3 regions of the Alteromonas naphthalenivorans genome follow, and region 3 is predicted to be linked to each of the others. Evidence: predicted binding sites of a transcription regulator. Region 3 holds the regulator's gene; each other region holds the start of a gene.
The links. Region 3 encodes sigma-54, which starts transcription at its own class of promoters, with help from an activator protein. Its sites were predicted from a motif close to GTTGGCACGNNNNTNGNNT; they were not measured.

Region 1 (10,465 bases), 1.3 Mb from region 3:
TTATCTGCTTCTTCATTTTGATGTAGCGCGACTTGAAGTTTGCTTAATGCCGCGGGCGACATACGGGAAATATAAGCAGGGATAAACGTAAGAGTAATCAAAAATGCCAATAAAATGCCAAAGCCAATATAAGCACCAAAGATCTGCACGGGCGGTATAGGGGTTAGCATTAAAGAGAAAAAGCCTGCTGATGAAGTGAGTGAGGTAAACAGCATGGGCTTAAACAGGTGCTCAACCACGTGAGTGATCACCTTACCTGCATTTTCACCTGGCTTACAACGGTCGGAAAATTCAGACAATATGTGTACTGAGTCGACTACCGCGATTGGCATGAGAAAAATAGCAATCATGGATGACATAATGTGCACAGTGAATCCCATGCCAATGAGAGCACCCATGGTAATGATAACTGTAGCCATCGCCACTATCATGGGCGCAGTAATAAGCGACCAATTTCTGAAAAATAAGAACAGAAGAATAAAAATCATGGCACCAGCCGCAGGTGCAGCGATAGCCATTTGCACAAACATTTCTACCCCAAACTGATCTTCAGCAACAGGTAAGCCTGTGATGTGCCATTGGCCTGCCGTGTCAACATTCGTTAAATAAGCGCGAATATCTTGGGCAATGCGATAACTTTCATTCTTGTCGGCAATAGGGATATAAATAGCAGCAGCGTTACCTGAAGACGCAGCCAGCGTGTCGTACAGTAACGGCAGCCTTTCGATAGACTTTTGTAGTTCAGCACTTGCGCTTGCGGTTTCAGGTGGGCTGGCCATTAACCATGAAAACTCAAGACTCCCGTCACTACCTTGCTTAATGTTGTCTACTGTTGAAAACGACATGACGTCTTGGCTAATAACACCCTCTATAGCCAGTACATGGTCAGTCACTTGGTGAATGGCTGCTAAGGCGTCTGGCGTGTATATGCCGCTTATGGCCTCATCGCTTTTGGCACCCTTTTCCGGCACCACCAAACCAACCACTATCGCATCGTGCATGGAAAAGGTTTGCTTTACCTCATTATGAAAGGTACGAGCACGATGAGATTCCGCCAACATGTTTTCAGGATCGGTATCAATCTGAATTAACCGCATTTGAAAAGCGGCAAATGCCGTTATCACGGCGAGAAAAAAATAAACCCATCGCCCTTTGTGCGTGCTTACATGCAAAAGCATATCAATTGCTAATTTCATATCAAAAACCTTAATATATTAGATTTTTATTATATTATATATTGAACAGTAAACAAGCATATTTTCAAGCAAGGTAACACTGATTGTTATTGTGTATGTGCATTCGGTAAGAAACGACACGACAGTAGGAAAAAATTTCCCACCCTTTTTTTTAAACATACGCCCAATTAATGCCAAACGTTTTAAATTTAGAATAAAATAGATTTATATCAATAATTTACTATTATATTTAAACGACGCTAAATTTTGGCACAAGTTTGGCATTAATTAGACTAACGGATAACAACAGACGTAAACATGATGCTAGGAAGGCATACCGTTACCACGAAGGTAACCATGACATTACAGACTTTATCTGCGCAGGCTGACAACATTGGACGTAAAAGGAAATTCGTCGGCCAGGGATGCAAGGATTGATAGCAAGGTTAACGTCGCTCTGTTGTTTATCGGAAAGTTAAATACGTTTAACGCCAACACGGATGTTGAAAAAGGATGCGTCTTGATGACGAGCAAGGTTGACATTGATGTCGACAAAGCAATCACCACGGAGTGAGTTGATTTGCTTAAGGAAGTTGTTGACGTGAATGACCGATTATCTGTTTTTGCGCCAGTTGAGTGTGATGGCGACTTGGATTAAGTCGTAAAGGCCTGCAGGATGCAGAGTAGCTAGCGCTTTCATCGCGATTACTACTGGATGCCCACATCACTGGCACAGACATTGATGTCCATGTGCAACAAAGGATTGTAACTTATTTGGCTCTGTTGACCCGGCATTACGCCTTCAGCAATAGCCATATCGAGGAACACTAGTAATGTCATCGATATTATTAGTGTGCTGTCACCCGACAGCATGCCTCTCCCCTCTAAGGCCCTTCCCGGCCTTTTATATACCTCTGATTTTAGCCCGCCTTTGGCGGGCATTTTTTTGCCTGTCAGTTTATATTTTTACCTTTTATTTTAGGGTCTTACCTTTATTTCAAACCACTAAACCTATGATAAAAGAGGCTCTGGAAATAAATATTTTAAAAACTTTTTATTTATTTTTATATTTTGCTGAACTTTTCTTTATTTCACCGCTCTTACTAATACATGGAGTCATTTAGTGTGTTGGCTTTGTGAAGTGTAAATGTGTTTTCCAAGTTATGTTGTGTTTTTCTTAAGGGGCTCTTTAGCCCCTTTCTTTTTGCCTATAATAAATATCCTCTCTTTCGTAATACGGCCTACTTTTCTAAAAACCAGAATTATTAGCTAGATTTCATCCCACTCTTAGAAATGGAAATGAGAACTATTATCAAATAAGCTATGCCCACTGTCGTATTTGGAGAAAATCATGTCTAAACCCGCACCTCGTGTTGTTGAAGTTATCGAGTCTTTCCGTATAACACCAAACATGCAACGTATTGTCCTTGGCGGCGCTACATTAGAAGACTTCCCAGAAACTCGCCCTGGCGCTTACGTTAAGTTACTTTTTGATTTAAATGGTGACCCTGTCGTTCAGCCTGCCAAAGATAAACCCGTTGCTATGCGTACCTACACGATAAACAGCTTCGATAGACAAAAAGCACAAATGTCCATTGATATGGTAGTGCATGCAAAAGATGGAGTAACTGGCCCCGCCGCCGCATGGGCGCTAAGCGCAAAAGAAGGTGACAAGCTAACTATTGCAGGCCCTGGTAGCAGTAAAGCGTTAGCAGAGAATTATGACTGGGTACTTTTCGCAGGCGACATGACAGCGCTGCCCAGTATTAGAAACTATTTACAAGCACTTCCTAGCCATACTAAAGGCATTGCAGTTATAGCTATTGAACATGAAACCGATGCTACCACGCTAGAAAAGCCTGAAGGCGTATCGATTAAGTGGGTATCTAAAAAAGAAGCAACATTGTCTGACGCCTTGCAGCGTATTGACTGGCAACAAGGAACCCCTGCTGTATGGGTTGCCTGTGAATTTTCTCAAATGAGAAAAATTCGTTCGTGGCTTAAGGACGAAAAACAGGTGCCCCACAGCCAAGTGTACATTAGCAGCTATTGGCGTGAAGGGCGCAGTGAAGACCAGCATAAGATAGATAAGCGTCAAGATGTTGAAGCCTTTGCGAAGCAACTTGCTTAATGAGTATTGAAGCTATCATTTTATTGTGCCGCATAATCATAAAACCCTGTATGACTTTCAGCGCCATGTAAATAATGCAGAGCGCTGGCAATAGCCCTTTGTTCATAAACCACAAAAAACTATATTATTCATAATGTTAGTGTTTGGAATGGGGATTGCTACTTATTAAGTGCAGTTCACAATAACCACTCGGTTATTCTTTTTAAAGGAGCAACATATGAACAATGATCGTATCGAAGGCAACTGGAAAGAAATGAAAGGTAAGGTACAACAGCAATGGGGTAAACTTACCGATGATGACCTAGACGTAATTGATGGTCGTCGTGAAGAGCTAGTAGGCAAGATTCAGCAAACATATGGCAAAAGCCGTGAAGAAGCCGAAAAAGAAGTGGATAAACATTTCAACTAGGCACTTCACCTAAGCCTTAACGGCTTGCAGCACAAAAAAAGCCCCATTCGGGGCTTTTTTTATACATAACACAACCTAACCGTTAAGGCTAAGAACCTTGTAAGTGCTTAAGGTGAAGATTCCGTATCAGGTTTTAAGTTGTTGCTAATTTCTCTTGCATCAAAACTCGCAGACGACGTAGGTCGAGTACCTTTTCCCATCTCAATATTCAAAATACTTTCGATTTCGCTCTTTTGCGAACCACCTACGAAAATGCCAGATTCAAACTGGGTTGTAGGATGATAAGACGTTCTACAAGTAATAACGCCACATTCAGTTACTCGCGCATAGCGTTGGCTGAAGCCAACCTGAGGTGATGTTTGTACGCGCTCTTTATCTACCATGGTTTCCCGATCGGTTACTACAAACCAATCATACCCTTTCAGTAAAGTCAGTTCCGCTGAACGGTACATGGCATAATCCATAGCCTTACTCTTATCAGACCCTCTACCTTTGAAATGAACACGGTATTGGGTTTCACTTAATTTGCTTTCGGTATACCCGAAACCGCCATTAGATGCCTGTCGATAATCGGGTTGGCTCGCGCACCCCGCCATTACCATCACTGCTAGAAACGCTATAAGTTTAGTTTTCATTAACAACTCCTTCGGCAGTCTTAGACTGCCACCCATGATTAATAGCTTGCTGCTCTTGCTCTGCGTTTAACGGTGCGGACACCATTAACAAATCTAATTCTTCATCAAGCACTTTGTTAGCACTTGCCGTTTGATACTCACTCTTATCGCGACCCGCTGTTATCAGCTTACTTGCATGAAGTTGCCAAATGCCTTGGGCATTTTTACATGCAATCATGATATTCAACTCATCTTCACCTTGTATCTGCGCCTGCCTACACATCTGGGATTCATTATTCATAAATGATAGTTGTGGCACTATTTCCATGCCCGCATCGGTTACCATCATCTCACCCGTTAAATTATTATCGAGGGCTGTAGATACATTCGCCCAATGGTTATTCGTTGACGAAGTGCCAGCAGGATCAAGGGGGTCTGTATACTCTGAATGCATCAAGGTTAGCCCTGCCACTAACGCCACTCCAGCCGCTAACGATAAAGGGACTTTCCACTTCCCACTACGTTTAGCGTCTTGGGCTTTGCGATTAAACGAAGTAACGTTGCTTGGTATGCTCTCCTCACTTGCCTGGCTTGCACTTACATGGTCTGAGTCGAAATCCGCTTGCTTAAGATAGGCTTCTGAGGTCGCATCATCTGCAAGTAATGCCACTACGCTGTTAGGTAAAGGTTTTTGCGTTGCAGCATCAGCCGCTGCTTTCACCATCATGTCTACCTGCGCTAAAGACGCTAAGCGGTCTGACAGTGCAAGATCACTGGCAATAGCAGTTCTGACATATTCCATGTCGTCATCGCTAAGTTCTGCGTCTAAAAATGCACAAAGCATTTCGTCAGATATTGTCATAACACCACCTCTTGTTGTGGGTTTAGCATATTACTGAGTTTGCTTCTTGCCCTAGCAAGTCTGCTCATAATAGTCCCAGCAGGCACCTCAAGTACCTCAGAAGCATCTGCGTAGCTCATTCCTTGTATAGCAATAAGTGACAAGGTCTCTCGTTGTTCTGGGGGTAATTCCCCCATGGCTTTACTTACTTGCTTTAGCGTAATGCCACCTGAAAGGGCTTCGTCCAAATGCGCCTCATCTTTAGCCTGCAATTCAGGGCTAACCGCCGCACTTGTTCTTACTTTTTGCGCACGATACTCATCTATCCATAAATTGCGGCAAACTCGAAATGCCCATGCCATTAATGTGGCATCTTGTGGCAAAGGTTTAGTCAGTAGCTTCTCAATCGTATTTTGCAGTAAATCATCAGCATCATGTATATTGCCGGTAAGTGAAAACGCAAATTTTCTTAATGATGGAACGAGTTCAGTCACTTCTTCTTTCATACAACTTCCTATGAAATCATGCTTTATACCTAGTTAACGTTTGATGCCGTGATTTATTCCCAAGGAAAGGGAATTTTTTACATCAACAAACGTTAATTAAGTACGAGAAAAGGGTTATCCCATCATTAAGGGCACGTTTTATGCCAGCTTTATTTATGGATAGGTTGACCGAGTCCTTCGCGATGAGTAACAAGCACGCTGGGCCCGGTGATGCCTGTATGGGTTTAGCCGCAAAGCAAGTGAGGTAAAATTATGAAGTGCGGATCGCTTTGTCAGCGCGTAGTAGGCGGCTTAATATTTACAATGGGCAGCGTGTTAAGCTTAAATGCCAGCGCCCAGTTAACTATTGGCCGTCAAATAATCGAACCCGTCAGGCCTATCATTGATAGCGTGCCCGTTGATGTAGGCTCCGTGCGAGATGTGCTTGAAACTCAGGTAACACAAGGTGTTGAAAGTAGGTTTGACACCTTAGCTAACATACCTGCCCCGCAATTTTCTGTTCCATCGCCCCTAAGCCTTACCTCGCCTTCAGGCACTCTTGTACTAAAAGAAGTAAAAGCCCCTGATGGATTTTTAGCATTGGAAAGAGAATGGTTAGTTGTCGGTAGCGAGGCTGACAAAACTCACTTTTCTCACCCCGACATCACCATTGAATCGTCTCGCCATTTAGCCGCTATAGACCAATGGATTTACCGTTTAAAGGTTAATACTAGCCTCGATGAACTGTCTCAAATAAGAAACAGCTTACCGGAAACACTAAAAACGCAAGTAGGTCGTAATCATATTTATTTAACGCAAGGCATGGGCGCAGCAGAAAGCGCTAAAATCAAAAACAACAACCAAGACATGCTAGCTAACATTACAACTACTGATAAACCAGGCGTTTGCCAAATACCTGTTCGTATTGGAATGATAGATACCAGCATTGCGCAAAACCACAAAGCACTGGAACACCTTGTTATTGAACAACAGCCTTTTCTTCCACAAGCTTTACCAACTACCCAAGTACACGGTACGTCAGTAGCCAGCTTATTGGCAGATAATATGCGTGCAGGAAGTCACCTCTATAACGCTAGCGTCTTTTATACGCGAAACAGTATTAGTCAGGGCGCGACCTTATTATCATTAATTGATGGTCTCAACTATTTAGTCGCCAAACAGGTTGATGTTATTAATATGAGCTTAGCAGGGCCAGAAAACTCGGTACTGGCCAACGTTATACAAAAAATCAGTGAGCAAGGGGTGCAAATTATTGCAGCAGTTGGAAACGAAGGACCAGCCTCTCCGCCTTTGTTTCCCGCGGCATACCCGTCAACTATTGCGGTAACAGCAGTAGACAATAACCACGCTATCTATCGATGGGCCAATCAAGGTAACTATGTTGATTTTGCGGCCAGCGGTGTTTCAGTAGAAGTCGCACATCCAGATGGTACGACTAGCCGTGAGACCGGCACATCGATGGCAACGCCTTTTGTTTCAGCCCGCTATGCCTGTCTATTTCGCGCTAGTTCAAATCCAGCCCAAGCGTTAGTCACATTGCGCGACCAAGCTATAGATGCTGGAGCACCGGGACGAGACCCGGTTTTTGGCGTAGGTATTCTCCATTAGTTAAATCAACAGTGAATGCTATTGTGCTATCAAAAATGAAATCTAACACCAATTTCACCAATGGTTTCTTGATAGTCTGCCGATACTAAGGTTGAACCATAGTCTTTGTATTGCGTGCTTACGATAAAATCTACGTTCTCCATAGCAGCATATTCTATGCTCGCTTTGAAAACATGCCTATCATCCTCTCGTCGCCTGCCGCCTTGTTGTTCAAACTCACTGAAAGGTGCTCCTGAAGCAGTAGGCTCGCTGCTTAGGCTACCTTGACCATAGTGTCTGTTTTCCATTTCATAACCGAGCTTGATATCGAGTGCGCTACCCCACAAGCTGGCGGGGTAAGCATAACTGGCGTCAATACCATAGCTGGAATAGTCGAACGCTTGGTTCAAGGCATCTTCATTTTGATATTTCGCGCCCAATTGCATAAAGCTTTGGTTTTTAAAAAACCAGAAACCGTCAATGCGGCTAGATAGCGCATCGGCGTCGCGCTCTGGCACCGATTCAAACGACTTATCGATGGTGTCGACACTTAATCGCCAGTAACCTTGCGTAAACGCACTGTTGGCCAATGAAACACCGCTTTGTTGGTAAGTGAGAAAAGCATTGTTATCAAGGTCAGCATTTGCGTAATAGTGATGAACGCCAATTTTAGTCCAAGACAATTGGTAACTCGCCTCGCCCGACAAGGTAGTGATAGCTAGGTCAAAATTCGACAGTGCATTGTAGCGCGTTTCACTATGCTGTGCAGACGCACTGAATTGCCATTTATCGGTAGGCATTAACGCTAGCTTAAGCTTCGCATTCCCTTTAATTGCTGAGTCGGATGTGTCGGTATTCGTATCAAGTTCACTAACGTTCACATTTGAGTCGTGATGAGCACCGATATAGGCTTCTCCAGTCACTTTTATCAACTTGTGTCCGTCAGTTTCTGCGCTGTTTTCTGACTGACTCGCCATGGCAATTTTGCCAATTAAGCTTAATGCAATAGATAGACTTAATACGCTTAATAATGATGTGGAGGTTTTAAGGCTCATGCAGGTGTCCTACTAAATCGAATGCTCACGGAATTAACACATGGAAGTAAGGGCGGGGCTGGGAGTAGCGCCCCCCTTGTTTATATAACCTTCATAGTTATTGGAATAACCAGAGGTGGCGGCGGTTCAAGATTCGTCTATTACCTTGAACCGCGTGACTTTTACTGGTTCAAAATGCCAGCATTACTTCCGCTCACCGTGTTTTCAACGGTGGTGGAAACCGTATTTTCGATTTGCCCACTTACTTGGCCAGATACCTGGCTAGCCACGCTTTCTTCAACCTGCGATTGCGCTACTGCTTCAACTGATTGGGTAAGTGTTGAGGAGACTATGGCATTGACATCCGCCGCCTGCGAAACACTGCTATCAACGGCGCCTGATACCATATCTGTGGCAGTTGAAGCGGTAATATCTAAGGCGCCTGCAGCATTAGAAGCAATGGTTTGCGTTGCCGCACCGCTGCCTACTAGAGCACTTTGGGCACTGGTAAGTTGAGTAAGCATTTCGCCGCTTGCCGCATCAGATGTTTCTGATGTGTCGTTAGTAGTGGCAGTAGCATCAGCCTGGTCTGCGTTTTGCGTTTCGCTGCTAGCTTCAGTTTCTGTAACACTATTTGACTGTGCATCTACGTTTGCAGAAGCTGAAGTTTGTGAGGACATTGACTGAGTAGCACTTGCTTGCTCACCAGATACATTGGTTGAAGCTTGGGTGCTATTGAACACTGAAACAGATGTATCGACAGCCTGAGCTAGCGCCACGTTTGAAGTAAGACCTAGTGCAACAATTAAAGCAGTATGTAGTTTGTTCATTCGTTTATTTCCTGTTTTTCATCAAAGACACTTAAATAACGAATGAACCTCAGAGTTTATTCCCAACAAGCGATAAAAAATTTTCCACAAACAAAAACACCCCGCTTTAGGCGGGGTGTTTCATTTAATTCAAAAATCTAAAAAAGCTATACAAAACAGCGTAATGAAGACATCTTAATCACCAGAGGCATTGAGTCCAGCTTCCCACCAAGGTGATGAATAATCAATATTTTCTTGAGGAAGTACATTAGAGTAACGCATTCTTACCGACTCCCAAAAAGCCGCTTTGAAAACAGGATCGTAAATGACAAACTCGCCTTGTGAGCGATATTGCTCGAACAAATCCTTATAGGCACCAACGGGGGTAAGCGGATTACTTTGCTGGAAAACAACGTCTCCACCAAAGGTTTCATACAGTGACTTAGACACCTTCCAACTCTTAGCCATGCCTTCTGCCATGGCTAAACGATAACGTTCAACTTCTTCATCTGAGTATTCAGCATTGTGGCTTAAATCGACTGTCCAGGTTTTTATAACCGCGTAAGCAGACTCAACTTCACTATTTGAAGGCTCAATATTGTTCTCGTCGGCAAAGTCAGCAATAACAGATTCGCTAATTTTAGTGCCTAACGCACGCTGAGCTAAAAGTTTACGGATCTCAACTTCAGATTTGTCACTAAGAATTGACTGGAAGCGATCTACATCACTTTGGCTAGGTTGTAGTTCGCTATTTGAAATAGTTTTACCGAAGAGTTTCGCGATAATTTCGTTGGCGGCTTGTGGCGTATTTATCCCAAGCGAGACAACGATGGCAGCGAAAAGTACCATAGGTATAATGTCAGACCGTGTCATTGAAGAAATTCCCTAATATCCACAACAGCTTGAGCGCAAAACGTATTCTTTAATCGTATATTTTTCGTATCTAACTCATTAATACGTAGAATGTTCCATTCATTTCACGAAACGACGTCGCTGAAGAGCTATACTTTAGGCTAAAGTCGCTTAAATATCCACTTTTTTCCGCATAGACTTTCTCACACTTTGTTGCTTTTTGGCCTCGCCGCGTCTTGCTTTTACCGCACGGCTCATGCGGGTTGCCTTCCTTGGTTTTTGTTTTTTGGTGGCACTGACTATCCACGCTTTCAAACGCACAATAGCATCTTCCCGGTTCTGTTCTTGGGTTCGAGAATTCTGCGCTTTTAGCACAAACACGCCATCGTTAGAAATTCGGCTGTCTTTTGTATTTAGCAGCGTATCTTTTACCTCTTGCGGCAAAGACGAGGCAGGTATATCAAGGCGCAGATGGATAGCACTGCTCACTTTATTGACATTTTGCCC
Region 2 (10,465 bases), 580 kb from region 3:
CCTTCTTTAATAAGGCGAACAAGCAGTTGCTCTTCACGTTTCTGATCTCGAACTGGAATATGGTGCTTAATTTTAGTTTCAGCAACCTCGTTGGTGAGCACACGGCGCTCAGCCAATAAGGTTAGAAGTTCACTATCTAATGATGTTATGCGCTCTCTTACAGCATCTAAGGCGTTGTCAGACATAGTTTTCCACTTATCGTATTAGCTAAAAAAAAACCTCCCTTGAGGGAGGTTTTTATGCATGTAGCTGCGCCTCCCTATTTAAAGAGCATAAACGCAAAAAAGATAGCCACTGCATGTATATTATTCTGTTTCATACGATTGACTTTATGCGTACAGCGTTTCAGTGTCAACCTGTTTTTACATTGGTTTTGATTTTTATTGGGGGGAGGGCTTGATAGATACTAGTAGAAGGGGTAGGGCGAATAACGAATTTGCCTTAAAGCAGTAAACCGACGCTATGGTGTCGGTTTTCTGCTTTAATCAATATGGGGAGATTATTTGCAATTCGTAATGTTAGTTACCTAACAAGGCCGCTAGCATTTGTCGAACTTCCGTAGGTTCGAAGGGCTTATCACATAGCGCATTCACACCGGTTTGTTGAATATTGGCCATATGGGCGCTATCTGCCGCTTCGGACGTTACCATGATGATAGGAATATGCGTAGTTTCGGGGTTGAAACGGATAAACTCAGATAGCTCTCGACCATCCATTTCTGGCATATTGTAGTCGGTAACGACTAAATCAAAGGCTTCATCCTTTATAAAGGTAAGTGCCATTGCGCCGTTCTCAGCTTCTTTTATGCGCTGCAAACCCATGCCTTCAAGTACACGACGAATGTGATTACGCGCCAATTTACTGTCGTCAACCAGCAGCACTCTAACATCGTGAATATCAAATAGTTCGAGTTCAAGTTCGTCGTGATTGATTAAATCAAGGCTAGCGTTAAGCGCGCGAGACAAATGAAGAGGCTCGAATGGTTTAGGAAGAATGGCTGAAACGCCAGCTTGTTTAAATTCTTCCAATTTGCTTATTCTGTTCTCGCTTGAGACCAACATGAATGGAATAGTTTTAAATTCGTCATTTTCTTTAATGAATTTTATCAAATCTAATGCTGTGCCGTCTTCGAAATACATCGCGCTAACAATAAGGTCTGCACCGTGCGCTTTAACCGCTGACATAGCCTCAGAAAGGGTGCTAACAGGATCAATTTCCTTTACCTTTTCTTTCAACAATAGGGTAGTAATAATCTTCCTCTGTGTATCAGAGGGTTCAACTAATATGATATGTAAATCAGAAATTGACAGCTTTTCCATTCCGTTCTCTTTTTGGTATTTTAAGGAAAGTAAGGGGAGTGAATTAACCCCCAGCAATTTTAGCGCTAAAGCCCTTATCCAGCAGCAAAGCTTTTAGCTTCTCACGGTCATCCGTTTGAACTTCAATGTGTCCATCTTTTACCGCGCCACCACAGCCGCACTTCTTTTTTAATTCAGTGCCTAGCTTTTTTAACGCATCGGGGGCTAAATCGAGCCCTTTAATTATAGACACGCCTTTTCCTTTGCGGCCTTTTGTTTCTCTATGTATGCGAACAATACCATCGTCGGAAGTGGAACGCTTTGCTTCTTTAGGCGAAGGTTTAACTTTACCTGTATCGGTACTGTATACCAGCAGTGCATCTTGCCAATCTTGCATTTTATCCTCTGATTTTTTCCTGTGCGTTAAACGAGCCATATTTAGGCTTATCTACAATTGTAGCATGGCATGCTGAAATATCTGCGCTAGAATAAATTCAGTAAAGCCTAAATATACACTGAGTTCACTCCTGGAATAGTTCAGGATAAAAGGAAAAGGGAAGCAGTGTAGTTAACGGAAAAAGGGGTGATTGGATGAATGTATTAAAGGACAAGGTCAATGATCAAGAGACTTTAATCATAGAGATGGGAGACAAGTTTGATTTCAGTAAAGTGGAAGCATTTCGCTCAGCCTATCAAGATTTAGACTCTGATGTGAAGCACATCACCGTTGATTTAGCTAAGACAGAATACATGGACAGTTCAGCCTTAGGTATGTTGCTTAATATGCAAAAGGTATTATCACAAAGGTCACTGACATTTAGTATTGAGAATAGCCGACCACCCGTTGAGCGAATACTAAAAATATCGCGTTTTGACAAAAAATTTATTATTCGTTGAGACGTAGCGGTAAGTAAGCCACAGGGCGCTAACATTAAATGAAAATTCTTATCGTTGATGACGAACCAATAAATCGCACCATGTTAGTTAGCATGTTAAGCGAGGCGGGGTTTACTGATTGTGTTGAAGCTGCATGCGGTGAAGACGCGCTAGCGATAGTTGAACAAGCGATACCCGATTTAGTGTTACTTGATGTAATCATGCCGGGTATGAGTGGTTTCGAAGTTGCACCACAAATTAGAACCTTAGCTGGCGGCCGATACTTACCTATTTTATTCATCACCGCGCTGGATGACAAAGAAAGTCTGGTTAAGTGTTTAGAGGTAGGAGGGAATGACTTTGCGACCAAACCTTTCGACAAACATATTCTCACCGCTAAAATTCGTGCTCACGAAAAAATTCGTAACCTAAGCGCGCATATCGAACAGCAAAATGAAGAGCTTAGATTTTATCAGCAACGGGTAGCAAGAGAGCATGCCATTGTTGAGCATATTTTCAGTCATGCCATTGTTAATAAAAGCCACATTCTTAACTATTTTGATCACGCATTAACGCCAGCTGAAACATTTAATGGGGATGTATTTGTGTGTGAGGCTAGCCCAAGTGGCGGCCTGTACTTTTTAGTGGGAGATTTTACTGGGCACGGGCTTGCTTCAGCCATAGGTGCATTGCCGGTAACGCGCGCATTTCAAGAGATGTCAGCAAAAGGGCTGTCGGTCAATGAAATGGCGACAGAGTTTAATAAAATACTATTGCGATTTTTACCCAGCGATATGTTTATGGCTGCGGTTGTCGGCGAGGTTGGCTCTGATGGTTCACGAATTACTTTGTGGCAAGGTGGCATGCCACAGATGATGGTGGTGTCAGGCAAACGGCGATTTATCAAAACGATTTCTTCACCTCATATGGCACTGGGTATTCTTGAGCAACATGAGTTTGACAGTGAATGCGAAATTTTTGAAATGCTGGCAAATGACAAGTTAATTATCTATTCCGATGGACTAACAGAAGCGGTTGATGCTGACGGAAATATGCTAACCGAAGAGGGGGTAAAACAATGGTGTGCTGATGCTAGTGATATTACTGCCGACGGGATTTTTAATCACGCTAAAGCATTTTCGGCTACGCCTAGTTTTGACGACGATGTTTCTGTGGTTATCTTTAAAAGTCAGTCGTTAGAAGGCGTGCAGCCCTATAGAGCTACCGACGATATTCCATTGAATATAGTTATTACCTTGAGTGCCAAGCATTTGAAGCAGCCCGATATTCAAACCCGTATGCTCCACCAAACCTCTCAGTGTAGCGGTATTGAACATGTTCGTTCGGTGCTTTTTACCGTGGTTTCCGAAATGTTTAGCAACGCCTTAGAGCACGGTATTTTGAACATGGACTCACGTTTAAAGCACTCACCAGAAGGCTTTCAACTATATTATGAGCAGCGAGAAAAGCTGCTGAGCGCCCTAGATGAAGGGACGATTATTATTAGTATTGAGTCTGATCCTGTGAAAAAGGTTGTCTTTCTTTCAATAGAAGACAGCGGCAATGGTTTTGATTGGGAGCGTAAAGCCAGCCCCGAAAGTAATGACTCATTCGGAAGAGGGCTGGGCCTTATTAGAGCGCTAAGTAGTAAAGTGTGGTTTGAAAAAGGCGGGCGAAAAATAAACTGTTTGCTCAATACAGCCGTTGAATAACTACCACTAAACTAAAAATGCCAACGATTTGCCGTATATTCCCACTTCAGAACGGTGGATATGTTATGCAATAGCGTCGTTGTTTAATTGGAGCGCCTAATGCTTAAATCTTTGTTACAGCTTTTCGAAACGAAAGAGTCAGAAGAGCAACAGAAACATACTGTCGAACTTGCCACTGCTGCATTGTTAAGTGAAATTATGCGGGCTGACGATAATGTTACAGACAGTGAGCTTAAAGCTTACAAAACGCACTTATATAAGCAGTTTGAGCTCTCTGATGATGAGCTAAAATTGCTAATGGAAGAAGGTCGTATGTCAGCAGAAGAAGCTGTCGATTTAGTACAATTTACTAAGATAATTAATCAAACGTGTGATCCAGACCAAAAGCGGGATATTCTCGAAGGCTTATGGGTTATTGCTTATGCAGATAATCAACTTGCTCCTATTGAAGAGCATACAATACGGCGTATATCAGATTTACTACATGTGCCGCATTCCCATTTTATTAAAGCCAAACTGCATGTTTCACCAGAAAATTAATACAGTACTTGAAACACTTGCTCGCTATTAATAATGTAAAAAGTGCTTGTTACACAGGTAATTAGTGAAAAATAATGCTATAAATAAATCATGATTTTCTGTGGTCTCAGACATCGTCGAGATTGTGATAATAACGTAAGATTTATTTAAAACATGATTGCAATGTATAACGCGGGTGGTGTTTAAGCAAGTGGGTGTATTTAAGTCTATAAAGGCCCCAATTAGTATTGTCGTAACTTTGTCTATGTCAGTTATGGCTGCAGCTGTGTTGTGGTTTGCGGTAATAGAGCACAAAGCGCTTTATCTCAATTTGGCACATTCTCATACCGTTTCTCTTGCAAATGGCGTGGTGAAAAATGTAGCGCCAGCTATGTTATTAACTACACAAAAAGCCTCGTCTATTTCGAATGTTTTGAGCCTATTAAAGGAGCATGAACATGTTATTTCAGCAAGAATCTATGACAGTGAATTTACGCTTTTACTAGAAGAAGATGGCCCATCTGCCGATAGGTTAAATGAGCCCTTTTTCTATACACTCGAGCCATTTTCTTTAAGCGAAGGCGTATCCTCAGAAAATGACGTTATTATGGCACGAAGGGTTATAGGTTCTTCGCAATCGCCAGATGGTTTCTTGATACTCTTCGTGGATGCTAAGGCACCACTCACCGGTAGTGTTAAAAGTTTATTGCTGAATGTCGTTCCCCTTATCTTCGTGCTGTGGGTAATAAGCATTATTGGCACATTGTTTTTCATTAGTCGTGTATTTCGCCCTTTAAGTGAGTTGAGTTTTTTCACCAAACAAGTCACCGATACAAAAGATTATGCGTTACGACAAAACCTAACTTCGAGAGATGAAATTGGAGAGTTAGGAGAAAACATCAACCTCCTGTTAGAAATGATAGAGGTTGAACTACTCATCAATCATGAACAAACTCAAACGTTGGTCAATCAACAGGAAACCATGATTCGCCTGGCTAACTATGACAGCCTAACCGGGCTACCTAATAGGCAATTTGTGCTTGATAATTTGCGTTTAGAGTTGGCCCGAGCACGAAGAAATGATGATGATCTAGCGCTACTGTTTTTCGATTTAGATGGGTTTAAAGGAATAAACGATTCACTCGGTCATGAGACCGGTGACCTAATATTGATAGAAGTGGCAGATAGGGTGAGCGCACTGTTGCGGGAAGGGGATTTAGTCGCCCGTTTAGGGGGAGACGAATTTTTAGTACTACCCGACAGGGAAACGGGAGATACCACTCTTGAAAATATGGCTATTCGATTAATTGATGCCTTTACCAGTCCTTTTGAATTACGAGGATTGTCATTGTCTGTCGGCGTTAGTGTGGGCGTAGCACGAGCCATAGACGCCGACTACGATTTAAGCGAATTAATGAGCAATGCAGACCTTGCCATGTACCGCTCTAAAGCTAAAGGGCGTGGCAGCTTTACCATATTTACACCTGATATGGTGGAATCACATAAGCGTAAATTCCATTTAGCTAATGCCATAGAGCAAGGGCTAAAGAATGATGAGTTTATGGTGTACTACCAAGTTAAAGTCGATCAAAAAGGGAAGGTTATCGGCTTAGAGGGGCTTCTTAGATGGCAACACCCCGAATATGGCTTGGTCAGCCCGAATGAATTTATACCCATCGCGGAACAAGGCGGCAAGATATCTGCCATTACGCGCTGGGTCATTGAAAAAGTCTGTATTGATCTGCCCAAATTAAGAGAATGGCTTCCCCATCGTTTTCGCGTGTCAGTGAATCTATCAGGGCACGATCTTCGTGATAGCAACCTGTTTGATAATATCTATGAGATTTTTACGCGCTACGATGTAAACCCTGAATATGTAGAATTCGAGGTAACCGAGTCTGCTTACTTAGAGAACTTTGCGTCGTCAAATAAATTCTTTAAACGCATGAGCAACATGGGATGCGCCATTGCCCTTGACGACTTTGGGACGGGGTATTCTTCACTAAGTTATTTGACCCAAATTAGTATCGATACCCTAAAAATTGATAAGCAGTTCGTACATGAACTAGAAACCTCCGAAAGAAGTCGACTGGTAACGGGCGCTATTATCGATTTGGCCAAACGTCTTTCACTGACTGTATGTGCTGAAGGTATTGAGAATGAAACACAGTGGCATTATTTGATTGATCACGGTTGTGACTACATTCAAGGGTTTATGTTTAGCAAACCGATTCCTATGGATGAGCTTGTTCAATCACCTAAACAGTTTTACATAGGCAATACAGACAATAGTGAAGCCTAGGTAGGCATTCAAAGCCCATGCATTGCTTTTTTTAAGGGAAGTTAAATAGACTGTTCTAACGAACTGTTTTTGCAGCCTATTTGACGCTTTATTAGGTTGTTGGATACATTTACAGGAGTTCGTGTAACTGTGTCTGTTTCTAGAGACATCGAATAGGAGGCAAGTCGGTTTATAATTTGTAAGTGTATGATATATAGTTTATTTGTATTTTTGGCTCAATTTTAGCTTATTCAATCAGAGTTAACAGAGTTATCGAAGTTAGTTTAAGGGATTTATAAACAAGCAGTAATGCGGAGGATTCATGATGAAACGACTAGAGAAGGTTTTTCTGATTTTAATGACTATCGCGGCGATACAAGCTATATCGGTAGTTGAAGCGCACGCTTCACCTGCGAAAACGTTGATGCAGCAGCTAGATACTAATAAAGACGGTTTGATATCACTAAAAGAAGCGGTTCGTCACACCGAACTATTGCGTAATTTTGGGTTAATTGACGACAATGAAGATGGCAAATTAACCGAAGACGAATTAGCAAAAAGTAAACTGACACCGGGAAATGCAAAATCTGCCGTTAGTAAATAGCGGCGGTCAGCGAGCAAAATAAATAAAAGCCTAGCAGATGCGCCTGCCGGTACTTGTTTGAAGGAATACCACTCTGATTGAGAAATTTTCATTTGGTGAACGGCTGGTTCAGCTAGGCTCATTACGTCAACTAACGCTAGGTAGCTTCGTGCTGGCGTTAATCCCATTAATTGCGCTGTTGTGGCAAAGTCAAAGTGACTTAGCTAAAGTGGGGCAAATGACCACGCTGGAAACCCGGTATGTGGTTGATGTTGTGGGCGATATGCAGCGCCTGGATGGTGCTGTTGTTGATTTAGAGCGAAGTATTCGCCAATACGCCGTTATTCGCACCGAAAAAGTTGCCACCTTATCCGATAATGCACTCGATCAATTTGCCGTGGCTGCTGATAATCTTTGCCAAGCCTTATCTGTTCAGAGAACCTGCGAGAGGTTGTCAGAACAATTAGGCGACCTTTCTGATTACCGCATAATTGAAGATCAACTCCTACTTAATGCGTATCTAGCTAACGTCTCACGCAGTGTTTCACAACTTCGAGGCGACGTGGAACTTGCTATTTCCGAACGGGTCAAAGTGCAGCAAGATGACTTAAACGCGATGCAAGCAAAGCAGGCGTGGTCTACGGCGATGTTGGTAAGTGTTTCTTTGCTGCTTATCCTATTAGGAAGCCAACTGATTGTTAATCCAGTCAATAAACTAAAGCAAATAATACGCATAGTGGCTCATCAACAAGGTGATCTTCCCCCTTTGTCTCGCCAAGCTCCGCGAGAGTTAATAGATGTGGAGAAAGATCTGCATTGGCTGTACGATCGCCTTGGTCAATTGGAACATATACGCACAGCATTGTTGCGGCATGCTGCTCACGAGTTGAAAACACCGTTAGCCAGCATTAAAGAAGGATGTAGTTTATTATCGGAAAATGTTGTGGGCGATTTAAATGATCCTCAACGTGAAATATTGTCGCTTCTTAGCGCAAGTACGCAAAGATTGAACACCCTAATCGAAAAATTACTCGATTATAATTTGTTATTACAGCAAGCTCAGCCCGACATTGTTAAAACTGATGCGAAGAAGTTGGTTGATGCATGCTTGGGTGATTACGCACTGGCGTTACAAGAACGCGAAGTGACGGTATCGGTAGAAAGCAGTCATATTTGGGCTGACGAAGAGTTATTCCGACGAATACTCGACAATTTGGTGTCTAACGCAGTAGCTCATGGTGCTGTAGGGCGACCCATCAATGTACATATATATTTAGATAATAACTTTGCTATATTGGACGTTGCAAATCGGGGCAAGCGGATTGCCAAAGAGTCGGTTGCAACACTGTTTGAACCTTTCACCCGTGGCGCAGAGCCGAGAAATGACAACGTTATAGGCACAGGATTAGGTTTATCGATTGTTGCGGATTGTGCGCGACTGATGCATGGCGACGTGCAAGTTGTCGATGTTGATTATGCTGATGTGTGCTTTAGGGTGACGATTCCTCAACAGGAAAAATAAAATGAGAATAAGTTGTATGATACTGGCCCTGACGATGATGTCGGGTTGCAGTGTGTTGTCTAAGCAGCCAATCGAACAGAAAATTGAAGTTACTCCACCCCAGATCGTTGAAGTGGCTGTAGATGACGATATTTGCCTGTTCACTTCAGAACCTGAAAATTTTGATTACAATTGCGACATGGCTTACTGGTTAGAAGTTTGGCTTGAAGCTGATGCTACGCCTTGGATTGAACGCAAAGCGCAATTGACAGCGCTTGGTCAATCGAAAAAAGACAAAATTCACGCTTACCTTTTATCCTTATCCAGCGATACCCCGTATCAAGACAGGCTACGAGCCCAACTTTCTATAGATGATTTAATGCCTGAATTTACCGACGCTGCCGCGTTGGTTATTGACGTTGTGGTAAGTAACCCAAACAAACAATTAATGGAACTTGAGTCTGCGTTGAGTGTATTAAGCAAAGAAAACACCCTTCGAGGTCAAGAATTACAAAAGCTGTATGCTGAGCTTAAAGCTCAGCAGAAAAAACTAGAAGAACTACTCCAAATTGAAGCAACACTTATGGATAAAAACAGGAACAACTAACAATGAGTGAAAGTAGCAAGAACAAACCCCATTTATTGTTGGTTGATGATGATAAAAGTTTACTTCGCCTTTTAACCATTCGTTTAGAAGGTGAAGGTTATCAAGTTACTGCGGTTGAAGATGGTAATGCGGCGTTAAGAAAGCTTCAAAATGATGCTTTTGACGTGGTACTCAGTGATTTGCGCATGCCTGGCCTTGACGGATTAAGTTTATTTGAAGAAATCATGGGCATTCGAAAAGATATTCCCGTTATTTTAATGACCGCCCACGGTACTATTTCGGACGCGGTTGCGGCTACTCAGCGTGGCGTATTTGGTTTTCTTCCAAAGCCTGTTGATCATGATGAACTGCGTACCTTGTTACAAAAAGCATTAAGTCAGTCACAAGCGGCTCAGCCCGGTGAATGGGCGAAAAGTATTGTTACCCGCTCTCAAGATATGCTTAATGTACTTGATCAAGCGTACCGGATTGCACAACGAGAAGTCAGTGTACTCATTAGCGGAGCAAGTGGTACAGGTAAAGAATTACTTGCCAATGCCATGCATCAGGCAAGCGATCGACGCGACAAGCCGTTTGTTGCCATTAACTGTGGCGCACTGCCAGAAAACTTACTTGAATCAGAGTTATTCGGACACGCTAAGGGTGCTTTTACTGGTGCGGTAGCTGCTCACCCAGGTTTGTTTCGAGAAGCCGATGGCGGTACTTTATTTTTAGATGAAATTGGCGATATGCCAATGACACTACAAGTTAAACTATTACGTGCATTACAAGAGCGTCAAATTAGGCCTGTAGGCAGCAGTAAGCATGTAGATATCGATGTTCGTATTATCTCGGCAACGCACAAAGATTTGCTCAAAGAAATGGAAGAGGGCACTTTCAGAGAAGACTTATATTACCGTCTAAATGTGGTGAACTTAAAGCTTCCATCGTTGAAAGCGCGTAGCGAAGATATTCCATTACTCGCTCGTTCATTGTTACAGCAAAGTGCCCAGCGTCATGGTGTGAACGTGAGCCAGTTTTCAGACGATGCAATGCAGTTGTTAGTGAAATCATCTTGGCCAGGAAACGTGCGTCAATTGGTGAACGTG
Region 3 (10,465 bases):
GTGACTCTTTCGAAAAACTCTTGACTAAATATCACTCTGTTTTGGAACAACCAAGTCACAATAATTAAACGGGTATTTTGATATATAGGGCGAGATAATAGGCGTTTTTTCGCCCCCTAATATCGGTGAAGTAGCTTGGGCGGTACTATGTTTAAGCAAAAATTAAAGCAACTAATTGAAAGTAAGCTTACGGAAGATGGCCTGTTTGAGACCGGCGTTAAAGGGGGACAACTGTTTCGAGTTACAGAAGGGGTAAGGTGTTCCCCAGCCATCTATGAGCCTGCTGTTATTGCTATAGTCAGTGGCACAAAAGAAGCCATTGTTGATGGAAAGTCTTATGTTTATGTCGCCGAACAGTATATGTGCTGTTGTATGTCTATGCCTGTAGAAGCAGGAACCCCTAATGCATCTAAAGAGAACCCCTTTGCTAGGGGTGTCTATTGCGCTAGAGCCCCGATGATGACGGAGGTTACAATGGAATATGAGCGCGCGACGGGGGTAACACGTTAGCCTCGCAGTAGTGCCCTTCCTCCAAGTATCGTACTTTCTTCGTGGGATGAGTGTTTTTCCGAGGCGCTATATAGAATATTACAGTTAACCCAGAGTGCTGCGGATACCGCGATCCTAGGTGAAAGTCGTTTACGGGAAGTGTACTACGCTATTTTAAAGGGCAATGCTGGAGCGTCGGCAAGTAGAGCGTTTGGTGTAGATAATGAGATTGCCCGCGCCATTCACTATTTATCAAGCCGTTTAGACAAGCCAATCACAATAGATGAAGTGGCGTCTCATGTGAACATGAGCCGTGCGGTATTCCATCGAAAGTTCAAGCAAGCCACAAGTTTGTCGCCCATTCAGTTCGTAAAGTCTATGCGCCTGAACACGGCTGCAATGAAAATTGTAGGTGGGATGACCGTAAATGAAGCTGCAATGGATGTAGGATATGTAAGTACATCGCAATTTAGCCGCGAGTTTAAACGGTTGTATGGACAGTCACCTAAGCAATGGAGCCACGATAGGCAGGTACCTGCAGGATTGCTGTAATATTAAACTAAAGGTGTAAGCCGATTGTATTGCATTGTCGCAAATATACTGGGAAGGTAAAAAAGTGCATTACACCTTGTAAAGTCAAACGCAAAATATACGACTAACCACAACCTTGTAAGAGAAAATTCGTTCTTCAAGCACAAAAACTATTTGTCATAAAATAAAAATAATAGGCAGTGCAGTATTGGAACAGTTACTTTCAAATAACCGACAAAAATTACAAGCGGCAATTCCACTTATCAATAATTACAACGATAGGTTTGATGATTTGAACCATTGGTGGGGGAAAATATCGCTGATAGGTAAAATCAACAGCCATAATGTATCTGATAGCATTTTGGAAGAAATGCTTAGCACCAAAGAGAAATTTTCTGAGTTACAAGGTCGGCTCATTCAAAACCTGATGAAAGAGCATTTATTGACGCGTTTGGCTGACGATCATAATAAATCTCAAGTCGCTATCGATATTCTGATTAGAAATTTGTTTGAGCGTACTGCCGATGTAGGCTTTTTGGCTACTGATGATGATATCCGAGCTTTCTTGCTTCACACCGATAGGCAAGTCGAAGACATTGAAAATATTCGCCACCGTTTAGCGGAATACGTAAAAAATATAGCGTATATGATGAGATTGTTCTTCTCGATACCCAGGGGCGGGTTAAGGCTAATTTGGATATTGATAGCTCAATTGAATTTAGCGAAGATCCGCTAATTTCAAAAACCTTGGCGTCTACAGATGACTATACAGAAACTTTTCGTTATTCAGATCTTCAGCCTCACAAGCGCAATTCATTAATTTATTCGTGTGTCATTAAGGAAAGTAACGAAAAAGATGCCAAAGCACTAGGTGTTCTTTGTCTATGCTTCAAATTTGACGATGAAATGCAGTCAATTTTTAGCAACTTACAATCTGAACGTGCCGCCAGTAGTATTATGATTTTGTCTGAAAGCAGAGAAGTCATGGCAACTAGCCATTCACAAAAGTTTAAAGTGGGTGAAAAAATACCTAACAGTGGGTCTCCTGATTTAATCACCATAAAAAATAAAAGCTATATATCTACAACGTCGGAAACTAAGGGATACCAAGGTTTTAAAGGTTTATCTTGGCAGGGTGTAGCTATGACGCCACTCAACGATGCTTTTAAGCATTCAAAAGAAACTGGAAAACCTCAAACAGACTCTTGTCAGTTACTCAATTCTCAACTCTTTTCTGATGATTTAAAGCAAATATTCAAAACGTCGATGTTAATCAATGACGATCTGAGTTTAGTGGTATTGAATGGCATTATTGCAGCAGCGCGTAATAATGCTGTTGAATTCATGCCTGTACTTTCTGAGATCAAATCGACCGGTGAGAGTATCGCGTTAATCTTTTCTGACTCTATCGATAACCTACAATCTACAGTGATAAGCGCACGGCTTGGTGACGTAAGGTTTTGCGCAAGCTTAGCAGTAGATATTATGGACAGAAATCTGTACGAGAGAGCGAACGATTGTCGCTGGTGGGCGCTTACCACTGTGTTTCGACAGTACTTGCAACTTCCCACCGTAGGGCCTGATGCTCAGCAAGAAATTTCAAATATTCTTGGTTACATTAATGACCTATACACGGTTTACACCAATTTATACGTTTATGACAAAAATGGCATTATTGTCGCGGTATCTAACAAAGACCATGCGTCAGTCATTGGAGACAAAGTCGATACACAGAGCGGCGCTATAGATGCGTTGAGTTGTACAGATTCACAAAAATATTCCGTGTCGAAATTTGTTCCTAGCGCGCAGTACGATAATAAGCACACCTACATCTACAACGCATCAATCACCAGTTTAGAACAAAACAACGTATTTGGCGGTATAGGAATTGTGTTTGACAGTGGGCCACAATTCACTGAAATGTTAAACGACTCGCTACCTAAAGATGAAAGTGGGCATACTGTAACCGGGTGTTTTGGCATGTTTTGCCAGCGTGATGGGATGATTATTTCTGCTACCGAAGGTAGCCCTCAGCAGGTGGGGGACGTTATCGAGATAGACGACACACTTTTAGGTTTAAAAAACGGCGAGAAAGACTCTCGAATTACAAATTACCAAGGTAAGAAATACGCAATTGGTATTGCCGCGTCTAAAGGGTATAGAGAGTACAAAACAACCGGTGATTATCAAAACGATGTGGTGGCGTTCATCATGATGCCAAGCTAAATAGCATTAGAACAACGCCTACACGATTGTCGCGGCATTACATTAAAAACAGGGTCGCAGTGCCTAAGAACGCAAATATACCCACCACATCAGTGATGGTGGTCAGAATTACGCTTCCTGCTAGTGCAGGGTCTATTTTCAAACGCTTCATGATGAGCGGCAAAGTAGCGCCTGCCATTGCTGCGGCTATCATGTTAACCAGCATGGCAAAGGCAATAATAATCCCTAACATGTAGTCTTGTTTCCAAAGCGCTATTACCGAAGCAATTAAGATTGCCCAAATAGCACCGTTTAAGAAGCCAATAGATATCTCTTTGCTTATTAACCAGCGGGAGTTGTTGGCATTAACGTGCCCAAGCGCCATACCGCGAATAACAAGGGTAAGGGTTTGGTTTCCGGCAACACCGCCCATGCTTGGTACTATGGTGTTCAATATGGCAAGTACGGCCAATTGGCTTAGCGTTGCTTCAAACAAGTCGCTTACCATGGCTGCCATTAGCGCGGTAACCAGGTTTACAGCCAACCAAACGGAGCGTCGTTTGGTACTTTGAAGCACAGGGGCGAAAGTATCTTCGTCATCATCTAAACCCGCCATACTCATCATGGAGTGCTCAGCGTCCTCACGAATAATATCTACCACGTCATCAATGGTAATTCGGCCGACTAAGCGGTGTTTCTCATCAACCACGGGGGCCGATAGCCAGTTATAGCGCTCGAATAAGCTCGCCACTTCATCATCTGGCATATGCACAGGAATCGCTTCAGACTCTTCATCCATCACATCAGACACTTTGGCTTCAGTCTCAGCGGTGAGTAATCGCGTTACCGGTACAATACCCACCAAATTATCGGTGCGGTTAACCACATAAAAGGTATCGGTATTTTCAGGTAATTCACCTTTGAGGCGAATATAACGAAGGACCACATCAATGGTGACATCAGGGCGAAGTGTAATGGTGTCGGTATTCATAATGAAACCGGCAGTTTCTTCGCCGTAAGACAATGCCTGTTCAGCACGTACCCTGTCTTGTGCATCCATAGAGTCTAGAATGTCCTGTAATACAGGCTCAGGCAGACTACTAAGGGTAACCGCTAAGTCATCGGTATCCATCTCTTCTAACGCGTCTACCACGTTAGCAGGCAGCATTTTGGTGATGATACCGTTACGTACGTCGTCAGAGAGTTCTTCTAAAATATCACCATGGAAATCACCATCGATAAGCTCCCACAACTCGTCACGAGTACGACTGGGGCTAGATTCTAGAATGTGTGCAACATCAGATGGGGGTAATTCAAGCAGAAGCTTACGTACAGAAACAAATTGGCCATTATTCAACGCGCCATTTAGTGCCCTTAGTTGGCTTTGTACGTATTTTGAGACCAGCGCTTCTGCCACTGCTTTCGCCTAAAAAATGGAATTTCAATAATGGTAGGATATCGCACTTGCCATGACGCTGTCATGACAAAAGCGCAGTAGGTACAGACAATTACGAGCCGTATGGTGAAATTATAGACGGCTTTTAGCAGAATTTCTCAGTCGTATTGGAAGCTGCATTATTCGTCTTCGTTGAAACGGCCTTCAATTAACGTTTCAATGGCGTTTAATGCCGCTTCGGCATCATTACCTTCAACCACAACGTTTACCTGTTCACCTTGGTGGCTTTCCAGCATCATTAAGCCCAGCACACTGTTAGCATCGGCTTTCTTATCGCCTTTCACCAACACGATTTTTGCGTCAAATTGATTGGCTAATTGAACCAACTGTGTGGCAGCGCGGGCGTGTAAGCCCAATTTATTGACTATGGTAAGTGTTTTTTCGATTGTCATTACTGATTTAACTCGCGGTGGCGAATTTGTACATCGGGATGCATTTCGCCAAAGGTTTTCGCTAACGATTGAGCAATAAATACTGAGCGGTGCTGACCGCCGGTACAACCAATCGCAATGGTGACATAACTACGGTTATTGCGTTCTAAGTGTGGCAGCCATGTAGTGATTAGGTTCTGAATTTGCCAAATAAATTTGGTTACAACAGGCTGGGAACCTAAAAATACTTCTACGGGGGCATCTAAACCAGTTAAGTGTTTTAAATCGGGTTCCCAATGCGGGTTGGGGAGAAAGCGGGCGTCAAATACATAGTCGGCGTCTTTGGGGATACCGTGCTTAAAGCCAAACGATTCAAACACCAATACTAGGCGAGAGCTTTTCTTGCCTAGAATTCGTTCGCGGATAAGCTCTGCGAGTTGATGAATAGTGAGTTTATCCGTATCAATGTACAAATCGGCGCGCTCAACAATAGGCGCAAGCAAGTCTGATTCGGCTTTTATCGATTCAGATAAAGATTTGTTGAGCTTAGCTAGCGGATGTAATCGGCGGGTTTCGCTGAAACGCTTCACCAGTACATCGTCACTCGCGTCGATGTACACAATGGTCATAGACCACGATGAGGGTAGGTAATCTAAGATCTCTACCAAGTCCGCTGGATTTTTGGGTAGGTTTCTTACATCGATACTTACCGCAACTTGGTCATATTCATCAACCACGGTATGGGTCAGAGTAGGGAGAAGGTTAACCGGAATATTATCTACGCAATAGTAACCTAAATCTTCAAGGGCACGTAGCGCAACTGATTTTCCTGAACCGGATCGACCACTGATAATAATCAGTTTCACCTGCATTTCTCCCTTTTAAAATATGGTGCAGTGCTTTTTTAGCTTAAAGCCGTAATGATGTCATCACTGGTGGAGGCCCGCCTAATGGCTTTCACCGTTTCTTTATCACTTAGCTTACCCGCCACGGTAGCGAGTGTTTGTAAGTGACCTTCTGTTTTCTCTTCTGGCACTAATAGGGCAAAGAATATATCTACGGGCTGATCGTCAAGCGCATCAAAATCGATGGCAGGGTTGCTGGTTACAATAATGGCGATAACGTGTTCTAAGCCCGGTAATCGACCGTGGGGCAGAGCAATACCATTGCCAATACCCGTACTCCCCATTCGTTCACGGGTTAGTAGACTATTTAATACACTAGCCTGATCGATGTCGGGATTATTTTTAGCAGCAATGTCGCTAATAATCTCTAGAATACGTTTTTTACTGTTACATTGAACCGCACACTCGGTGCGGTCCAAACTTACTATGGCTTGAATTTCCATACTAATATTTAGTGCTTTTTCAGCTTTTCCTTATGCTTGATAACTTGCCTGTCGAGTTTGTCGATCATGCTGTCTATCGCCGCATACATGTCTGTATTATGAGATGAAGCAAACACTTCTGCGCCGCTAAGGTGCATGGTGGCTTCGGCTTTTTGATTGAGTTTTTCGACGTTCAGGATGACATGCACATTAGATATGTGATCAAAGTGACGCTCTAGTTTGCTGAACTTAGTATCGACATAGCTACGCAAAGAATCAGTAATTTCGACATGATGACCGGTAAGGTTGATTTGCATATTTCGTCTTCCTTAAATTATCAAGGCCTTTAAATAAGGCTTTTGCGTTGGTTTGACGGCGGAATCGATAACGATTCCCGGTATTTTGCTATTGTTCGCCGGGCTACTTTAATGCCTTGTTCGGCCAACAATTGAGCAATCTTGCTATCGCTTAATGGCTTGCTGGGCGTTTCCGCTGCCACAAGCTTTTTAATTAGTGCGCGAATAGCGGTAGATGAACACTCACCACCAGATTCCGTTGCTACATGGCTAGAGAAGAAATATTTCAACTCGAAAATGCCACGAGGGGTATGCATATACTTTTGCGTGGTGACTCGTGAAATGGTGGATTCATGCATATCTACCATTTCTGCGACATCATTTAGCACCATTGGTTTCATCATTTCTGGGCCGTGCTCGAAAAAGCCCATTTGTTGCTGCACAATACAGTTTGCTACTTTCATCAAGGTGTCGTTTCTTGACTCAAGGCTTTTTATAAACCACTTGGCTTCTTGCATATGCGAGCGAATAAATTGCGAATCGCTGCTGTTTTTAGAGCGTCGGCTCATGGCAGCGTATTGTTGATTTACGCTTAATTTTGGCAAGCTGTCGGGATTAAGTTCTACTACCCAACGGCCATTCTTTTTGTTTACCGAAACATCAGGAATAACGTATTCGGGTTCTTTAGTAATTAATGCACTGCCAGGACGAGGATTCAACGTTTGCAATAAGCGCATGGCTTCGCGAAGTTGATCTTCTTTCAAACGGCTCTTGCGCATTAACGTACGGTAATCTTTGCTGCTCAGCAGGTCTGAGTACTCATTAATAAGCTGTCTGGCTTCGGTCAGCCATGGCGTATCGTCCGAGAACTGGCGAAGCTGCACGAGCAAACATTCTTGCGGTGTACGTGAACCTGAACCAATAGGGTCGAACATTTGAATACGTTTTAGTACACATTCAACTTCGTCCATTTCTACCAACTCTTCAACATCGTCAGAGTTTACCGATTCTAAAATCTGTTCAATGGGTACGTTAAGGTAACCAGATTCATCGATGGAGTCGATAATGGCGGTAGCAATGGCGCGGTCTGTATCTGAAAACGGGGTTAAACGCATCTGCCAAAGCAAATGGTCTTGAATATTGTCGGTGGTTTCACCCTGAAACAGTTGGTCGTCATCATTATTAGATGGGCCAGGAGCGGGGGCAGAAGAGGCCGAGTAATACTCATCCCATGTGCTGTCGATTGGCAACTCGTCGGGAAGGTCGTTCTTTTCAAGCGCGTCACCAGCTTCCAACGAATCGCTAGATGCAGTGGGAGCCGCTTCCACAGAAGGGTCGTCTCCATCCATGTTGTTTTTCTCAACCGGGTGGTCATCACCGCCTTCTTCAACTTCTAAAAGAGGGTTTGAGTCAAGTGCTTCCTGAATCTCTTGCTGCAGGTCGAGCGTAGACAACTGCAGCAGCTTGATTGCCTGCTGCAACTGCGGTGTCATGGTAAGTTGTTGACTGAACTTTAGCTGTAAAGATGGTTTCATCTACGTCTTATTTTTAAACTCTTGTTGTGAATATACCCGTGCTTAAAACTGAAAATGACAATTCGGTTACAGTAACTATAGCCTGAATTGTTCTCCTAGGTATACATCCCTTACTTTCTGATTACTTAAAACTTGTTCTGCCGTCCCTTGCGCGATGAGTTCGCCTTGGCTCACAATATACGCTTTCTCACACACATCCAGTGTTTCTCTTACGTTGTGATCGGTGATGAGGATTCCAATTCCTCTGTCACGAAGATGTTGAATGATCTTCTTTATATCATTAACCGATATAGGATCAACACCAGCAAATGGCTCATCAAGCAAAATAAATTGCGGATCGGCTGCTAATGCTCGTGCGATTTCTACTCGGCGGCGTTCACCACCGGATAAACTCATACCCGTACTATTACGTATATGGTTGATATTAAATTCATCAAGTAGCGCATCGGCTTCTTGTTCTTGTTCTGATGAACTTAACCCTTTACGGGTTTGCAAGATAGCCATGATGTTCTCAAACACCGTCAATTTTCTAAAAATAGAGGCTTCTTGCGGCAAATACCCAATACCGCGGCGAGCACGTTCGTGCATGGGCTCGTGAGTTAATTCGCTGTCATCAATACTGATTTTGCCCTTATCTAGGGGAACTAAGCCAACAATCATGTAGAAGGTAGTCGTTTTACCGGCACCATTAGGGCCGAGTAGTCCAACGATTTGCCCCGTCGATACTGATAAGCTTACATCGCGAACCACTTGACGTGCTTTATAAGCCTTTGCAAGGCTCTGTGCGCTCAACGTTGCCATGATTAGTTGTCGTCCGCCTTATCGTCTTCGTTATTCGATGACGCTTTACGTATTGCCTCAGGGGTAAATACGGTAGTGACTCTGCCACCTTCGCCGTCTTCGCCGCCTGTTGCAAGTAATTGTTCAGTGACCATGTCGAAGGTAATCTTATCACCTTGTACTTTACTGGTGTCTTGCTGTAGCTCAGCATTTCCTTGTAAAGAAATAGTTCGATTTACTACTTCATAGCGAATTTCGTTGGCCTTCGCTGTGACAGGAGCACCGTCTTCAAGTTTTTGCGAATAGCTGGCTGGTTTGCCGCGAGCCACGAATATCTCTCGTCCATCACCTTCGCTGGCAATCACTTCAACTTCATCGGCATTTATCACCAAAGAACCTTGAGTAATCCGTACATCATCTTTAAACAATGAGGTTTTGTTTTTACCGTCAACAAATTGCGATTTCGAGTCAACTTTAATCGGTTTATTAAAGTCGCTTTCAGCCGCTATAGCCGCAGTAGCAAATAGGCTAACAGCGAGGCTAGTCGCTAATGCTTTAGTGGCTAGGCGAATAAATGGTTTGTACATGGTCTATTAACTCGTATTCCTGGGTACGCAAATTAGCGTTAAACCCATTGCTGTTAATCACATATTGTAAGCCACGTATTTCCACGGGCTGATCAGATGTCATTTGCTTAGTGTACAGGTTTATCTCTATAAACGCTGTGCGTATTGTTCTTACAAAGTCATCGACACTTTGGTTTTCAATAACGACATTATTTTCTAGCTGTATCAATTCGTTATTATACAAAGTGCCTTCTGTCGCGGTAACTTCCCACGGTGACTGTGCATCGTCGGTATACAATGTATATCTGGGCTTTTGGAATAAAACAAAGCCCAATTGGTCGTAATGTTCCATCGACGCTGCAAATACTTTGTGATTTAGCTGTCCTTCTTGATTGTATAAGGTGGTCGTTAGGTTTTTGGCTTTATATGCAGGCTTTAATGCGTCCGGCCCTTGATCAGATTGCTGAGCAGGGTCTTCGTCCATCCAAATAGGGATATACAGGGCGGATGCCAATATAAATAACACCGAAATACTTAAGCCTAATCGATCAAAACCTAATACCTTCATACGCTAGCACCTTGAATTCCGTGTAGCTTGTCGTTTGCTTGAAGCAAGGTGTCACATATTTCGCGAACGGCCCCGAAGCCGCCGGGCAACGTGGTGATCCAATTCGCTTGCTGTGCAACCGCAGGGTGGGCGTCTTTTACCGCAATTTTTACATTAGCGTGAGGATACATGCCCGTATCAGGCATATCGTCACCTACTACCGCCACATGCTCGGGCTTAAGTGATAAGCGAGCCATCAGTTCAGCAAGGGCGTCAGATTTATTTTCTTCACCCTGCACAATGTGTGCGACATTCAGTGCTTTCATTCTATTTTCGACAATGGCAGAACGCCTGCCCGTAAT

Region 1: a site for sigma-54 is predicted at 3,449-3,467, ahead of AMBT_RS19920 (CsbD family protein). Genes of this name have one in related genera too.
Region 2: a site for sigma-54 is predicted at 6,917-6,935, ahead of AMBT_RS11960 (EF-hand domain-containing protein). Genes of this name have one in related genera too.

What each region holds. Positions count from the first base shown of each region.
Region 1 is NC_015554.1:4,572,628-4,583,092, forward strand. Features, by position in the region: gene AMBT_RS19900 (efflux RND transporter permease subunit) at 1-1,196, opposite strand, end outside; gene AMBT_RS22640 (hypothetical protein) at 1,884-2,048, opposite strand; gene AMBT_RS19915 (siderophore-interacting protein) at 2,527-3,306, shown strand; gene AMBT_RS19920 (CsbD family protein) at 3,524-3,715, shown strand; gene AMBT_RS19925 (CC0125/CC1285 family lipoprotein) at 3,823-4,350, opposite strand; gene AMBT_RS19930 (anti-sigma factor) at 4,340-5,191, opposite strand; gene AMBT_RS19935 (RNA polymerase sigma factor) at 5,188-5,676, opposite strand; gene AMBT_RS19940 (S8 family serine peptidase) at 5,929-7,284, shown strand; gene AMBT_RS19945 (hypothetical protein) at 7,314-8,318, opposite strand; gene AMBT_RS19950 (RodZ family helix-turn-helix domain-containing protein) at 8,480-9,127, opposite strand; gene AMBT_RS19955 (hypothetical protein) at 9,302-9,979, opposite strand; gene arfB (alternative ribosome rescue aminoacyl-tRNA hydrolase ArfB) at 10,130-10,465, opposite strand, start outside.
Region 2 is NC_015554.1:2,719,229-2,729,693, reverse strand. Features, by position in the region: gene pheA (prephenate dehydratase) at 1-185, opposite strand, end outside; gene AMBT_RS11990 (response regulator) at 519-1,319, opposite strand; gene yciH (stress response translation initiation inhibitor YciH) at 1,363-1,695, opposite strand; gene AMBT_RS11980 (STAS domain-containing protein) at 1,890-2,195, shown strand; gene AMBT_RS11975 (ATP-binding SpoIIE family protein phosphatase) at 2,234-3,886, shown strand; gene AMBT_RS11970 (tellurite resistance TerB family protein) at 3,986-4,426, shown strand; gene AMBT_RS11965 (EAL domain-containing protein) at 4,671-6,707, shown strand; gene AMBT_RS11960 (EF-hand domain-containing protein) at 7,009-7,290, shown strand; gene AMBT_RS11955 (sensor histidine kinase) at 7,394-8,791, shown strand; gene AMBT_RS11950 (hypothetical protein) at 8,793-9,377, shown strand; gene AMBT_RS11945 (sigma 54-interacting transcriptional regulator) at 9,380-10,465, shown strand, end outside.
Region 3 is NC_015554.1:3,294,790-3,305,254, reverse strand. Features, by position in the region: gene AMBT_RS14430 (hypothetical protein) at 1-68, shown strand, start outside; partial or broken gene AMBT_RS22985 (AraC family transcriptional regulator) at 148-624, shown strand; gene AMBT_RS22980 (helix-turn-helix domain-containing protein) at 649-1,041, shown strand; gene AMBT_RS22770 (hypothetical protein) at 1,229-1,756, shown strand; gene AMBT_RS14420 (cache domain-containing protein) at 1,714-3,246, shown strand; gene mgtE (magnesium transporter) at 3,284-4,642, opposite strand; gene AMBT_RS14410 (HPr family phosphocarrier protein) at 4,801-5,073, opposite strand; gene rapZ (RNase adapter RapZ) at 5,073-5,918, opposite strand; gene ptsN (PTS IIA-like nitrogen regulatory protein PtsN) at 5,957-6,400, opposite strand; gene hpf (ribosome hibernation promoting factor) at 6,409-6,696, opposite strand; gene AMBT_RS14390 (RNA polymerase factor sigma-54) at 6,726-8,210, opposite strand; gene lptB (LPS export ABC transporter ATP-binding protein) at 8,286-9,011, opposite strand; gene lptA (lipopolysaccharide transport periplasmic protein LptA) at 9,014-9,577, opposite strand; gene lptC (LPS export ABC transporter periplasmic protein LptC) at 9,546-10,124, opposite strand; gene kdsC (3-deoxy-manno-octulosonate-8-phosphatase KdsC) at 10,121-10,465, opposite strand, start outside.